DNA from 3 places in the Brevibacillus sp. HB1.2 genome. Region 1 is predicted to be linked to each of the others. Evidence: a T-box and tRNA genes for the amino acid it is inferred to sense, from the RefSeq annotation. Region 1 holds a T-box; the other regions hold tRNA genes.

The links. The T-box of region 1 lies ahead of serS (serine--tRNA ligase). A T-box ahead of a tRNA ligase gene usually reads a tRNA of that ligase, here a tRNA-Ser.
Region 2: it encodes a tRNA-Ser, which carries the amino acid that the T-box ahead of serS (serine--tRNA ligase) is inferred to sense. The anticodon was not compared.
Region 3: it encodes a tRNA-Ser, which carries the amino acid that the T-box ahead of serS (serine--tRNA ligase) is inferred to sense. The anticodon was not compared.

Annotation. Positions count from the first base shown of each region.
Region 1 is NZ_JABMIU010000027.1:4,494-8,744, reverse strand. It holds gene aceB (malate synthase A) at 1-852, opposite strand, end outside; gene serS (serine--tRNA ligase) at 1,273-2,553, opposite strand; T-box leader at 2,607-2,832, opposite strand; gene pdxT (pyridoxal 5'-phosphate synthase glutaminase subunit PdxT) at 2,961-3,536, opposite strand; gene pdxS (pyridoxal 5'-phosphate synthase lyase subunit PdxS) at 3,547-4,251, opposite strand, start outside.
Region 2 is NZ_JABMIU010000016.1:88,316-92,566, reverse strand. It holds gene HPY28_RS26070 (ribonuclease H-like YkuK family protein) at 346-843, opposite strand; gene tadA (tRNA adenosine(34) deaminase TadA) at 1,028-1,510, shown strand; gene HPY28_RS26060 (pseudouridine synthase) at 1,550-2,269, opposite strand; tRNA gene HPY28_RS26055 (tRNA-Ser) at 2,428-2,516, shown strand; gene HPY28_RS26050 (MFS transporter) at 3,007-4,212, opposite strand.
Region 3 is NZ_JABMIU010000025.1:10,585-14,835, reverse strand. It holds gene HPY28_RS28875 (acyl-CoA synthetase) at 1-1,556, opposite strand, end outside; tRNA gene HPY28_RS28870 (tRNA-Ser) at 1,714-1,802, opposite strand; gene HPY28_RS28865 (aldehyde dehydrogenase family protein) at 1,870-3,288, opposite strand; gene HPY28_RS28860 (peptidase) at 3,385-4,251, opposite strand, start outside.

The sequences.
Region 1 (4,251 bases):
GAAAATGTAATCCCAGCGTCCGCAATTCAGTCCTGCACTATGCTCGCGCAACTCGTACAGAATCTCATCCATCTCAAAAGCTGCAAGAATCGTCTCGATCAATACTGTCGCGCGAATCGTGCCGCGTGGAATATTTAATTCATCCTGCGCGAAAAGGAAGACGTCGTTCCAGAGGCGAGCCTCCAGATGGCTCTCCAGTTTCGGTAAGTAGAAATACGGTGCTGTCTGATTCGCGATAAGAGCGTCTACGTTGTGGTAAAAGTAAAGTCCGAAGTCAAGCAGGCTGCCGGAGATCGGTTTTCGATCGAGGAGAATGTGCTTTTCTTCAAGATGCCAGCCACGAGGACGCACGATCAAAACCGCTGTCTTTTCATTGAGGGTGTATGATTTGCCTTCCGGACTGATGTAAGAGATATTGCGGCGTACCGCATCCTTCATGTTGATTTGGCCTTGGATGGTGTTCTCCCATGTCGGTGAGTTGGCGTCCTCAAAATCAGCCATGAAAAGCCGAGCACCCGAGTTCAGTGCATTGATGACCATTTTCCGATCACCCGAAGGTCCCGTAATCTCCACCCGTCTGTCCTGCAAATCTTTGGGCAATGGAGCAACAGTCCAATCTCCTTTACGAATATCCGCTGTTTCCTGTAGAAAATCGGGTAGTTGACCTGCATCGATCTGCAATTGACGCTCCACGCGTTTAGCCAACAATTGTTGTCGTCTGTCGCCAAATCTTTGCTCCAGCTTCATCACGAATTGAATCGCTTCTGGTGTCAGGATATCTTGATAACCGGGGTGCATCTCACCGGAAATCTGCACCTCCAGCGGATATGGATTCGTTGGTACGGTAGTCAAAACAGCTCCTCCTCCCTCACTTCAAAGTTATTATGATACAGATTGATAAAATGTTTTTTATTATATAACAGCAAGAGCAAAAAAAATGTCCTTACTCCTGATACCCGCTGCCACTGCAATGGCTGCAGCATACATGACCATCTCCCAAGCAATTGTGGCAAGCCGCTCCGTTGGCATCATGACCAACGCCTCCACATTTTGGGCAATTTTGTTCTCCGTTTCCTTCACATCGATAGCAGTCCATTCTCCATTCCTCCATTTCTGTATTAAAACAATATTCTTAAAATTTGTTTTTATTATATAACAGAGATTAGTACAGTGCAACACGTTTTTTAAAAAATTCCACCTGTATTAGTACACAATATAAAACAGCCCTTGACCCGTTATGGATCAAGAGCTGCTTTCCTTATCTCTTGCTTATTACTTCGGCGCGATCTTGTCTACTCCGCCCATGTACGGACGAAGAACTTCTGGAATCACGATGGCTCCATCTGCCACTTGGTAGTTCTCCAAGATCGCTGCTACTGTACGTCCAATCGCCAAACCAGAACCATTCAATGTATGCACAAATTCCGGCTTCGATTTTGTATCGCGACGGAAACGGATATTGGCGCGGCGCGCTTGGAAATCTTCAAAGTTCGAGCAAGACGAGATTTCACGGTATGTGCCACCGCTTGGAATCCAAACTTCCAGGTCGAATTTCTTCGCAGCTGTAAATCCTAGATCGCCTGTGCACATGCTCAAGACACGGTATGGCAGTCCAAGCAGTTGAAGCACCTTTTCAGCGTTTTTCACCAGTTTGTCGAGTTCGTCATAAGACTCCTCTGGTTTCACGAATTTCACCAACTCAACTTTGTTGAATTGATGCTGACGAATCAACCCACGCGTATCACGGCCAGCAGAACCCGCTTCCGAACGGAAACATGCGCTGAAAGCAGTGTAGTAGCGAGGGAGATCTGCTCCATCCATGATTTCATCACGATGCATATTGGTGACTGGCACCTCTGCAGTTGGAATCAGGAAGTAATCTGGTCCCTCGATTTTGAATGCATCCTCTTCGAACTTAGGTAATTGACCCGTTCCTGTCATGCTCGTGCGGTTGACGATAAACGGTGGGATCACTTCTTCATAGCCATGCTCATTCGAGTGCAGATCCATCATGAAGTTCATCAGTGCGCGCTCCAGGCGTGCACCCAAGCCTTTATAGAAAACAAAACGGCTTCCTGTTACTTTTGCCGCCGTTTCAAAATCGAGGATGCCTGCTTGGCTAGCCAGCTCCCAGTGAGGCTTAATCTCAAAGTCAAATGCACGTGGCTCTCCCCATGTCCAGGCAATCACGTTATCGTCTTCTGTCGTACCGATCGGCGTGCTTTCGTGCGGCAGGTTCGGGAGGCTCAGCAAGATGAACTCCAGCTGCTCATCCAGTTGGCGCAGCTCTTCATCCAAAGCCTTGATGCGTTCATTTACTTCTTTCATTTCAGTGATCAGATGGTCTGCATTTTCCTTATTGCGTTTCATAACCGCTACTTGCTCGGATACCGTGTTACGCTTATTTTTCAGCGCTTCTGCTTCTTGGATGATTTGGCGACGCTTTTCATCTACTTCTACGAATTGATCCAACGCAGAAATATCTTCATTGCGGTAAGCCAAACGGCGTTTTACTTCTTCCAAATCCTGGCGTAATACTTTTACGTCCAACATGTGTAAATCCCTCCGAATCGTATTGAAAAAAAACAAAAAACACCCGTCCCCTGGTAAGGGACGAGTGTTGTATACCCGCGTTGCCACCCTCGTTGACACATGCAGCAATCCTTCATGCACATGCCCACTCTTCCGTCATAACGGGACGGTTCCGGGCAAAGTTGTTGTTCCTTTGCCACTCCGAGATGGATTCCTTCACATAACCGGATCGGTTTACACCTACCACCGACTCTCTAGGCCTGGCTCTTGTGAAGTACTTGTTCTCATCATCGCATTCTCATTCATGAATACTATTATTGTTAACTGTACTACAGGTTCTATACGTATGTAAAGAGCAGCCCACCTCGATCTTTTCAGAAAAAAAGAAGATCGGCGCCTTTTTGACGGCCGATCTTCCGGTATGACAGCTAGCTTCTGTATTCCTTGACCATGTCGAGGAAGTATTTATGCAGTCTTGTATCTTCGGTCAATTCTGGGTGAAAGGCTGCTGCCAAATAGTGACCGCTTCGGGCGACAACAATCTTGTCTTCGTGCTTGGCCAAGACTTGACCGTTCTCTCCTACTTCCATGATATACGGTGCCCGGATGAACACTGCCGGGTAATCTGCCGCCACACCCGCAACAGGCATCAAGACTTCAAAGCTCTCCTTTTGGCGACCAAAAGCATTCCGCTCTACTTTGATGTCCATCAACCCTAGATGGCAATCGTCTTGTCCTTGAATCTGTTTTGCTAGAAGGATCGCTCCTGCGCAAGTTCCGAAGATCGGCTTGTTCGCCTTACCGAACTCTTGAACCGCCTCCATGAATCCGTACTTGTGCATCAGCTTGCTTATCGTGGTGCTCTCTCCGCCGGGAATGACCAGCCCGTCGAGGTCATCCAGTTCTTCTACTTTTTTGACCGGGACGGCTGTGGCACCAACCTCTTCTAGCAGTCGCACATGTTCTGCTACAGCTCCTTGTAGAGCGAGTACGCCGATTTTCATGCTACTCACCTTACCAGCCGCGCTCTTGCATACGATCAGCTTCACGAATTTTGGAGATTTCGATACCTGGCATTGCCGTCCCCAAGCCCTTGGATACGCGAGCAATCAGTTCGTAATCCGTGTAGTGGGTGGTCGCTTCCACAATCGCGCGAGCAAACTTCTCTGGATTCTCTGATTTAAAGATACCAGAGCCAACAAACACGCCATCGGAGCCCAATTGCATCATCAGGGCAGCATCTGCTGGTGTTGCTACTCCGCCTGCTGCGAAGTTTACGACTGGTAGCTTACCTGTTTTGTGTACCGCTTCAAGAAGTTCGTATGGAGCACCCAGGTTTTTGGCTTCCGCCATCAGCTCATCGTAGGACATGGCTTGCACTTTGCGGATTTGGGACATCATCGTACGCATATGACGAACAGCCTCTACAATGTTTCCGGTTCCTGGCTCACCTTTTGTGCGGATCATGGATGCACCTTCTCCGATACGACGGAGAGCTTCACCCAGATCACGGGCGCCACATACAAACGGTACAGTGAACTCTTTTTTATTGATATGGTACAAGTCATCTGCCGGAGTGAGTACTTCACTCTCATCGAGATAATCTACACCCAGAGACTCAAGAACACGCGCTTCAACAAAATGACCGATACGAGCTTTTGCCATAACAGGGATCGAAACAGCTTTCAGTACTTCCTCTACAATGCTAAGGTCCGCCAT
Region 2 (4,251 bases), on a different contig from region 1:
CAAAAACGGTCCATGACCGTATTTGCTTACCGCAAGCGGTCACATCCAATTTAATGAAAAATGTCGATGAACCATGACATTAATCAGAAAAAAGAGCCGAAAAAACCTTTTTAACAAGAAAAAGATCTTCTCGGCTCATGCCTGCATTACCAGTAACACGCCTTGTGAAAACGCTTCAATTAAAGCTTATAATAGCTCACGTCTCGTACATTGTCAATCACCCTGTTAACGGGAAAAAACACGGTGGGCAGGAGAAGCAGAAGCCTGTCCCGAATTGTTTGAACCAAGCAGGATAAGGGCAAAACAAAGCCAAGCGGACGCCTCATTAGCAATCCGCCTGGTTTGTTACTTGGTGTACTTGTCGGCAATCGTAGATGCACAGAAGGAGTTCGGTTTGATTTCGGCACGAAAGTGATTGGTTTCTGCTAAGCTCAACAAAGACTGGATAAACTTACGGGTAGGGCCATTCGTACCGATATCAAAATGCAGGCGGATGGGAGTATCTAAGTGGTGGTCCCGCAAATATTGGCGTACTTCTGTGGCAAGTCCGACTGCGTACATCGCTTCCTGAAATATACGCTGTTGCAAGGATGCGTACCGGCGTTCTTGAAATTTGTGATAAAAGAAGGTGCCCCCATGGCCGGGACGAATCACTGTGATCACAAGAGCAAAAAAAGTCCCGCGGCTTTTTAATTGAGAGTCGGCCCCCACAATAATTTCAAATGGACCACCTATTGATGAGATGGTATGTTCGATGTGGGAAAACACTTCTTCTTTTGCCAGTAGACCTCTAGTCGGACTGTGAAAGCGATCAAATAACGTATTTGCAGAGGTTAAGCCCACTCACATCCCTCCAGAAAGAGGCTAACAATGATTTGCATACTTCTTCCTTACATCATTAATGTATGTAATCTCGCAGATAGTATGTGAACGGGTAGGGACAAAAACTTCTTGAATCAACTTTTTTGGGTAAAATGGTCCGTTTGTTCGGGACGAAAGACTGTTTTTGAAGGAGCTTTAGAGAAACGTGATACAAGCAAATGAACATGATTATTATATGAAACAAGCCATGGAAGAGGCCCGGAAAGCTGCTGCGATTGGCGAGGTTCCGATCGGTGCGGTCATCGTGCGCGACGGGGAAATCGTAGGTCGCGGCTACAATTTGCGGGAAACACAAAAAGACCCTACCTTGCACGCGGAATTGATCGCGATACGGGAGGCAAGTGAACGCTTGGGTGGATGGCGCTTGATCGGGTGTACGCTGTACGTGACGTTGGAGCCGTGTCCGATGTGTGCAGGTGCAATCGTTCAAAGCCGTATCGAACAGGTCGTGTATGGCGCTCGCGATCCGAAGGCTGGCTGTGCCGGGACATTAATGAACCTGCTCGCGGAACCGCGCTTCAATCATCAGGTGCCAGTCTTAGAGGGTGTTCTTGCAGAGGAATGCGGGCAGATGCTCAAGGACTTCTTTCGTGGATTGCGAAAAAAAAGACAGCCGGTACAGGAATGACCGGGCTGTCTGGACAAACTGTCTGCATGCAGGCGGTTTTTATTTGTTTACGTTTTGCAGCATGTGCAGCTCTTCTTCGGTCAGTTCGCGATACTCACCAGGGGCGAGTGACGGGTCAAGGTGAAGCGGGCCCATACGAATCCGTTGCAGATAGGTGACTTGCAGGTCGAAAGCAGCAAACATCCGTTTTACCTGATGGAACTTTCCTTCCATGATGGTGACGCGAATCTCTGATGTTTCTCCTGAAGAGATAATCTCCAGCTTGGCTGGCAGTGTAGTGAAGTCCTCCAATTCCACGCCTTTGGCAAACTCCTGTACATGGTGCTCAGTAACTCGGCCATCGATACGGGCAAAGTACTCCTTGTCCACTTTCTTTTTCGGGGACAAGAGACTATGGGAGAGGTGACCGTCATTGGTCAAGAGTAAGAGACCCTCTGTATCAATATCCAGTCGGCCTACCGGATGCACCTTGATAGCCCACTCGTACGGGAGCAAATCCACTACGGTTTCATGGACATTGTCCTCTGTAGCAGAAACGACTCCAGGCGGCTTGTTCAGTAAAACGTATACCCAGCGCTTAAAGTTAAGCGGTTCTCCATCCACAAGAATTTCCTGTTCCTCGGCAATGACATGCATCCCCGGGTCTGTTGCGACAACGCCGTCCACGACGATCAGTCGCTGTTTCACTAAGGCTTTCACTTCCTTGCGCGTGCCGATAGCCATATTGGCCAGCACCTTGTCCAAACGTTCACGTTTCATATATGTTCCTCGCTTTTCTTCTGATCGGATACAATCGTGTGTGCTGTTATTAGTTTGGCCTAATGAGCCGCGCAAATCAAGGGGAATGCAAAGGAATGAGTCTTGCATTTTTGACTGTATTTTGCTATAGTAAATAATGTTTCTGACAAACTAAATATGGAGAGATACCCAAGTGGTCATAAGGGGACGCACTCGAAATGCGTTAGGCGTCGTGAGGCGTGCGTGGGTTCGAATCCCACTCTCTCCGCTTAGATTTTTCGGATCGAAGAGAATGAAGCATATTTTTGCCAGTGAGGCAGAGGTATGCTTCTTTTTTTATATCACAAAAACTGTAAGCAAATTTTAATTTTGCGTCTAATAACGGGTACCGCCAGCAAAACGTGGTTATCTTAACTCCAATGTGACAATCACTATTAAATCAATGGTTGTCACATTGTTTACATGTATTCAAAGTAGTTTTAAATTAGTTTAATTATCTCAGAACTTTTCGTAGACCAAGCCAAAGATTGCTACCCGCGCCTTCGCTCGGGCTACACCCCCCATCTAATAACCGATGTACCGTCAACCAAATGACATAATACCCACATTAAGGATTTGAATGCAATAACAACCTCGATTTCCTTAGCGTACAGGAAATCGAGGTTGTTAAGTTTAATTAAGGGTTTGTTATTTTGATTCCTTTGTAGCTAGTGCTGTTTAAAGAAAATAAAGTTGTAGACTAGGAGGTAGCACCTGAATCAGTCTGACAAAGCCTGTTCTTGCGGCATGCCTTCTTTTTTTGCCTCTTGTCTTATCCATGAAAATAATAATAACGAGGCCGCGACTGCAATTGCCACACCGATCGTCCCGAACCACGGGATGGATGACAAGGATATCCGATCCACGGCGAGGCCGCCGATTCCCGCTCCTGCTGCCATCGATAATTGCATCGTGGACTGATTGAGACTAAGCATAATGCCTGAATAATTGGGTTCGATCCGTACCAAATTATACTGCTGTGTAGGACCGCTAGACCAGGCGGCGAACGACCACAGCATAAGGATGGCTACAACCGGCAACCATGAATGCGTGAATATGACGGCAACCGTGAGTAAAATCAAGGCGGCGATATGCAGCAACATACTCCAAGTCAAGGTGGGGGCTACCCCCCATTTATCCGTACTGTAGCCGCCGAATTTGGAACCAATTAAGCTGGCCACGCCGAACGCCAACAATACTCCGCTGAGCACTTCTTCATTTAAGCCCGCAACCTTGAGTAGATAAGGAGAAATGTAGGTATACGCTATAGAGTAGCCACCGAGCCAAAAGAAAGTGATCGAGAGTCCAAGAGCCACTTTTCTGCTTTTGAGGAGAGCAAGTTGCTTGGCTAAAGGTACGGGGGCATCCCCCTTTACTTGCGGGATCGTTTTATACAGAACAAAGATGGCAAGAAGACCCATTATGGCAATGAAACCGAATACTGATTTCCAGCCGTATGCCTCAGCGATCATGCGTCCGAGAGGAACCCCGATAATTAATGATGTAGTAAACCCCATCACTACGGTTGCAATTGAACTCGCCTGTTTACCTTCTGGCGCGATTTTCGCTGCTATATCCAAGGCGGTAACAACAACCATTCCAGCGCCTAAAGCCATTAACACGCGCGCAAGCACAAAAAGTCCGAATCCCGGCAGTACAAAAGACAAAATGTTGGCAAACACGAAAAGTCCCAGTGCACCAACGAGCAGCTTTTGCCTTTCAATTTTTGCCGTCAAAGCCATCAATATGGGGGTGCAAATAGCATATACAAAGGAAAAAACGGTCACAAACTGCCCTGCCGAAGTAATGGAGATCCCAAGCGTATCCGAGATCTTGTCTAAAATACCTGAAATGACATACTCGGATGTCCCAACCAAAAAACTGACAATCGCCAAAAAATAAACCTTCCAAGTACTCCCCTTCAATTTCACCACTCCTAATTTTTTCACATCTATATATAATGA
Region 3 (4,251 bases), on a different contig from region 1:
AGTTTTTCGTATCGGAGGCGCAGCTCTCTTTTCAAAATTTTTCCGCTAGGGTTTCGAGGAAGATTGTCGGCAATCACTACATATTTGGGTGCTTTGAAGGAGGAAAGACGGTCTTTGCAAAAAGCAAGCATCTCGTCAGCAGTCAGTGACTCACCTGCTTTTGGCACAACGACAGCCGTCACTGCTTCGATCCAGTACGGATGGGGAACTCCGATCACTGCGACCTCAGACACTTTCGGATGTTGATAAATAAGCTCCTCAATCTCCCTGCTTGCAACGTTCTCTCCCCCCGATTTAATCATATCCTTTTTCCGATCAACGACCGTGATATAGCCTTCTTCATCCATGATGCCCAAATCCCCGCTGTGAAACCACCCACCATGGAAAGCAGCCCGTGTCTTTTCCTCATCTCGGAAATACCCCAGCATCGCATGACTGGTCCTGTGTACAATCTCACCAACACTTCCACGCGGGACTTCATTCCCATCATCATCGACGATTTTCGTTTCTACATGTAACGCTGGCTTGCCTGCAGAGCCCGCTTTTCTCATCTGATCCTTCGGCTGTAAAACAGTTGCTAATGGAGCCACTTCCGTCTGCCCGTAAAAATTGTAATACTGTGCGTTCGGGAGACGTTGACCAAGCTCTTTTAACACTTCTACAGGCATGATCGCAGCACCGTAATAGCACTTTTGCAAAGAACTCAAATTGCGCACGGCAAAATCGGGAGAACGCAGTATTGCAATCCATACGGTTGGCGGGCAAAACAACTGAGTAGCCTTATACGCCTCTACCGTCTGCAGCATTAACGCAGGGGTTGCCTGTTCCAAAATAATACCGCTCCCACCTAGGTACACGTACGGTCCCAAAAAGCAATGAAGCTGCGCACTATGGAACAAGGGAAGCGCGTGAACAGCCACATCATCCTGCGTCATCCCGCCTTCAATGATCGCACTGACATATTCGGAGATAATGCTTTTATGCGTGAGCATAACGCCCTTTGGCTTTGATTCCGTTCCGCTGGTATACAAAATCTGTACAACATCTTCTTCCGCTATATCTACTTCAGGCTCATGGTCGTCTGCCGCTTCCATCAGCGTGCGAAAAGGCAACCATTCCCCTGCTTGTACTGTAGGTTTGGACATGAGGGAAAGCAGCTTGGGGGAAATTCCAGCTAATTGGAGTCCGTCTTGAGCGAGCTGCAGGAATTCAGAGGATACGAAGCACGCACTCACTTCCGCATGACCCAAAATATAGGCGACATCTTCCTTATTCAACATGAAGTTGATCGGCACCATGATGACTCCTGCTTTCGCTAGCCCAAAGTTCAGAATCGCAAAATCCATCGAGTTGCGTGAAAGTACAGCTACCCGCTCCCCTTTTTGCAAGCCTTTGGAAAGAAGCGTATGAGCCGTCTTATTTGCAAGCTGATCAAGCTGCGTGTAGGTCAATACTTCTTCCTCAAAGTACAGGGCAGGCTTATCAGGATTTCGCCCACGACTTCTTCGCAAAATATCGCCTAGTGCATTTCTACGAACCCGTTGCGCTTCGAGCATGCAAATTCCCCCATCACTTTTAGTCTCCTCTCCATTATATAATAGTTTTCTTTATTTTCTGATATTTTTACAATAAAGAAACGACAACTTACACTCAAAGCTCTCAACCATAAAAAAGACCCCAGCTTCTCAACTGGAGTCGGTTCATTTGTATTTATGGCGGAGGGAGCAGGATTCGAACCCGCGTGAGCTTGCACTCTAACGGTTTTCAAGACCGCCCCGTTATGACCACTTCGGTATCCCTCCGTATTTCAACAATACTTACTATATCACAGCTCTACTATTTTTTGCAAGAGCCCTGTATCCATTTCCTTTATCGTTTGAAGGCAACGAGTTTCAATTCCGTCATTTCTTCTATCGCGTATTTGACCCCTTCCCGACCAAGTCCGCTTTCCTTTACGCCACCGTAGGGCATATGGTCCACGCGAAAAGTCGGAATATCATTTACCATCACACCACCCACGCGCAGCTCTTCTGCCGCTTCCAGAGCCAACGACAGATTGTTGGTATAGACACCAGCCTGTAATCCATAGCGGGAATCATTGACCAACGTAATGCCTTGCCGGACAGACTCCACTGGATTAATCAGAACGACAGGACCAAATACTTCCTGACAAGAAACTTTTGCCTCTGCCGGAACACCCGTCAACACCGTAGGTTGGAGCATCCGATCCACGATCTGTCCCCCACACTCCAAACGTGCCCCCTGCTGGAGCGCCTCATGAATCCACGCCATCGCACGTTCTGATTCGCGTGGATTGATCATAGCGGAATAGTCCGCGTCCTCAGAGAGCGAATCACCACCGCGAAGTGCTCGTGTGTGTTCAACAAACTGTTGGACGAAATCATGATAGATTTCTTTGACCACATAAATTCTTTGCACAGAGATACATACCTGCCCAGAATAGGCGAATGCGCCAAAAACGCATCGGGGTATCACATCATTGAGTTGCACATCGCGATCAACGATCACTGCCGAATTCGATCCCAGCTCGAGCGTGACTCTTTTCATGCCCGCTCGATTGCGTATATCCAGCCCAACACTTGGGCTCCCTGTAAACGTCACCGCCCTGACTCTCGGGTCAGACACGATTTTATCGCCAACACTCGCACCACTGCCTGTGATCACATTTAGGGCTCCTGCAGGCACACCCGCTTGCTCTGCGAGCTCTGCGAGAAACAATGCGCTAAGTGGTGTCTGCGATGCAGGCTTGAGAACAACAGTATTACCAGCAGCGAGAGCAGGTCCGACCTTATGGGCGACGAGATTCATGGGAAAATTAAAGGGTGTAATGGCACCGATGACTCCCAGTGGTTCACGCACGGTGTAAGCCAGGCGCCCCTCTCCGCCGATAGCTGCATCGAGTGGTACAGTTTCTCCATGGAGGCGTTTGGCTTCCTCTGCCGCAAACTTATACGTCTGAATGGTTCGGATCACTTCACCGCGGGCTGTTTTAATTGGTTTTCCCGCTTCTATTGCGATGATCCGTGCCGCTTCCTCCAAACGTTCATTCATCAAAATTGAGATTTTTTCAAGCAGGAAGGAGCGTTGATAGGCAGGAAGACGCCGCATGACGGCTGTCGCTTCGTGGGCCGCAGCAATTGCTTTTTCAACCAATGATGAGTCTGCTTGCGAAATTTGTGCAATCTCTTGACCCGTACATGGAGAGAATAGCGGTGCATGAGCAGTGGCTGGCACCCACTCTCCCCCGATAAAGCACGTTTTTTTCATTGGTATCCCCACTCTCATTGATTGGAGTTCACCTCCAAACATTCTCCCTCATGCGCATGCCTTCCTGTCTTGATTTTGAAATATTTGGATATCTTTTTACTCTTTCACACTTTTAGCTACACCGCACCATTCCAGTAACGTAAGCGCAAAGATCTCAGCACAACGGAATACCTCATCCAAAACGATGTATTCATTCGGGTAGTGTGCAACCTGTGTGACTCCAGGTCCGACAACAATCGCTGGGGTATTAGCCAAAGCCGTCAACAAACCGCCATCTGTTCCCCAAGGCGATGCTTCCACAATGGCACGATCTCCTGTCACAGCTTCAAACTGTGCTTGCAGAATTTCCATCAACGGATGATCTAGCTCCACTGCTCCCGGAACCCAACGAGCTCCGAACCACTCCAGCTCGACGGGCTGTTCTGCAAACCACGGGTCGATCTCAGCCAGCTTTTTGAGTGCTGCTGCCATTTCGGCTTTGGCATTGTCCATCTGCTCTCCTGGGGCAACCCCCATCCTTCCTTCCAGCTTGACGAGGTCAGCTACAGACGAAGGCCACTTGCCACCCTCAATCACCCCCAGATTAATCGGGATCGGAATGGGCAGCTTGGCGTAGAGCGGATCGTCGAGTCGATCATTTCGCTCTTTTTCCAATTGACCAATTGCTTGAACGACGAGCATGCTCTTTTCGATGGCGCTGACTCCCTCGTAGCGGGTCCCTCCGTGAGCAGAACGCCCTTTGACGGTCAGTCTGAACCACATGGAGCCTTGCTGCTTCGGGAAAATTTTCATATTGGTCGGCTCTGGAATCAGGGCAGCATCCGCTTTGTACCCGCGAATGATGGTCGCCAATGTTCCAGCACCGCCGCTTTCTTCTTCTACGACGCTCTGAAAAATGACGTCGCCTTTCAGTTGCACACCCAACTTCTGTAGAACCTGGATCGCCAACAGTGAAGATAGGTT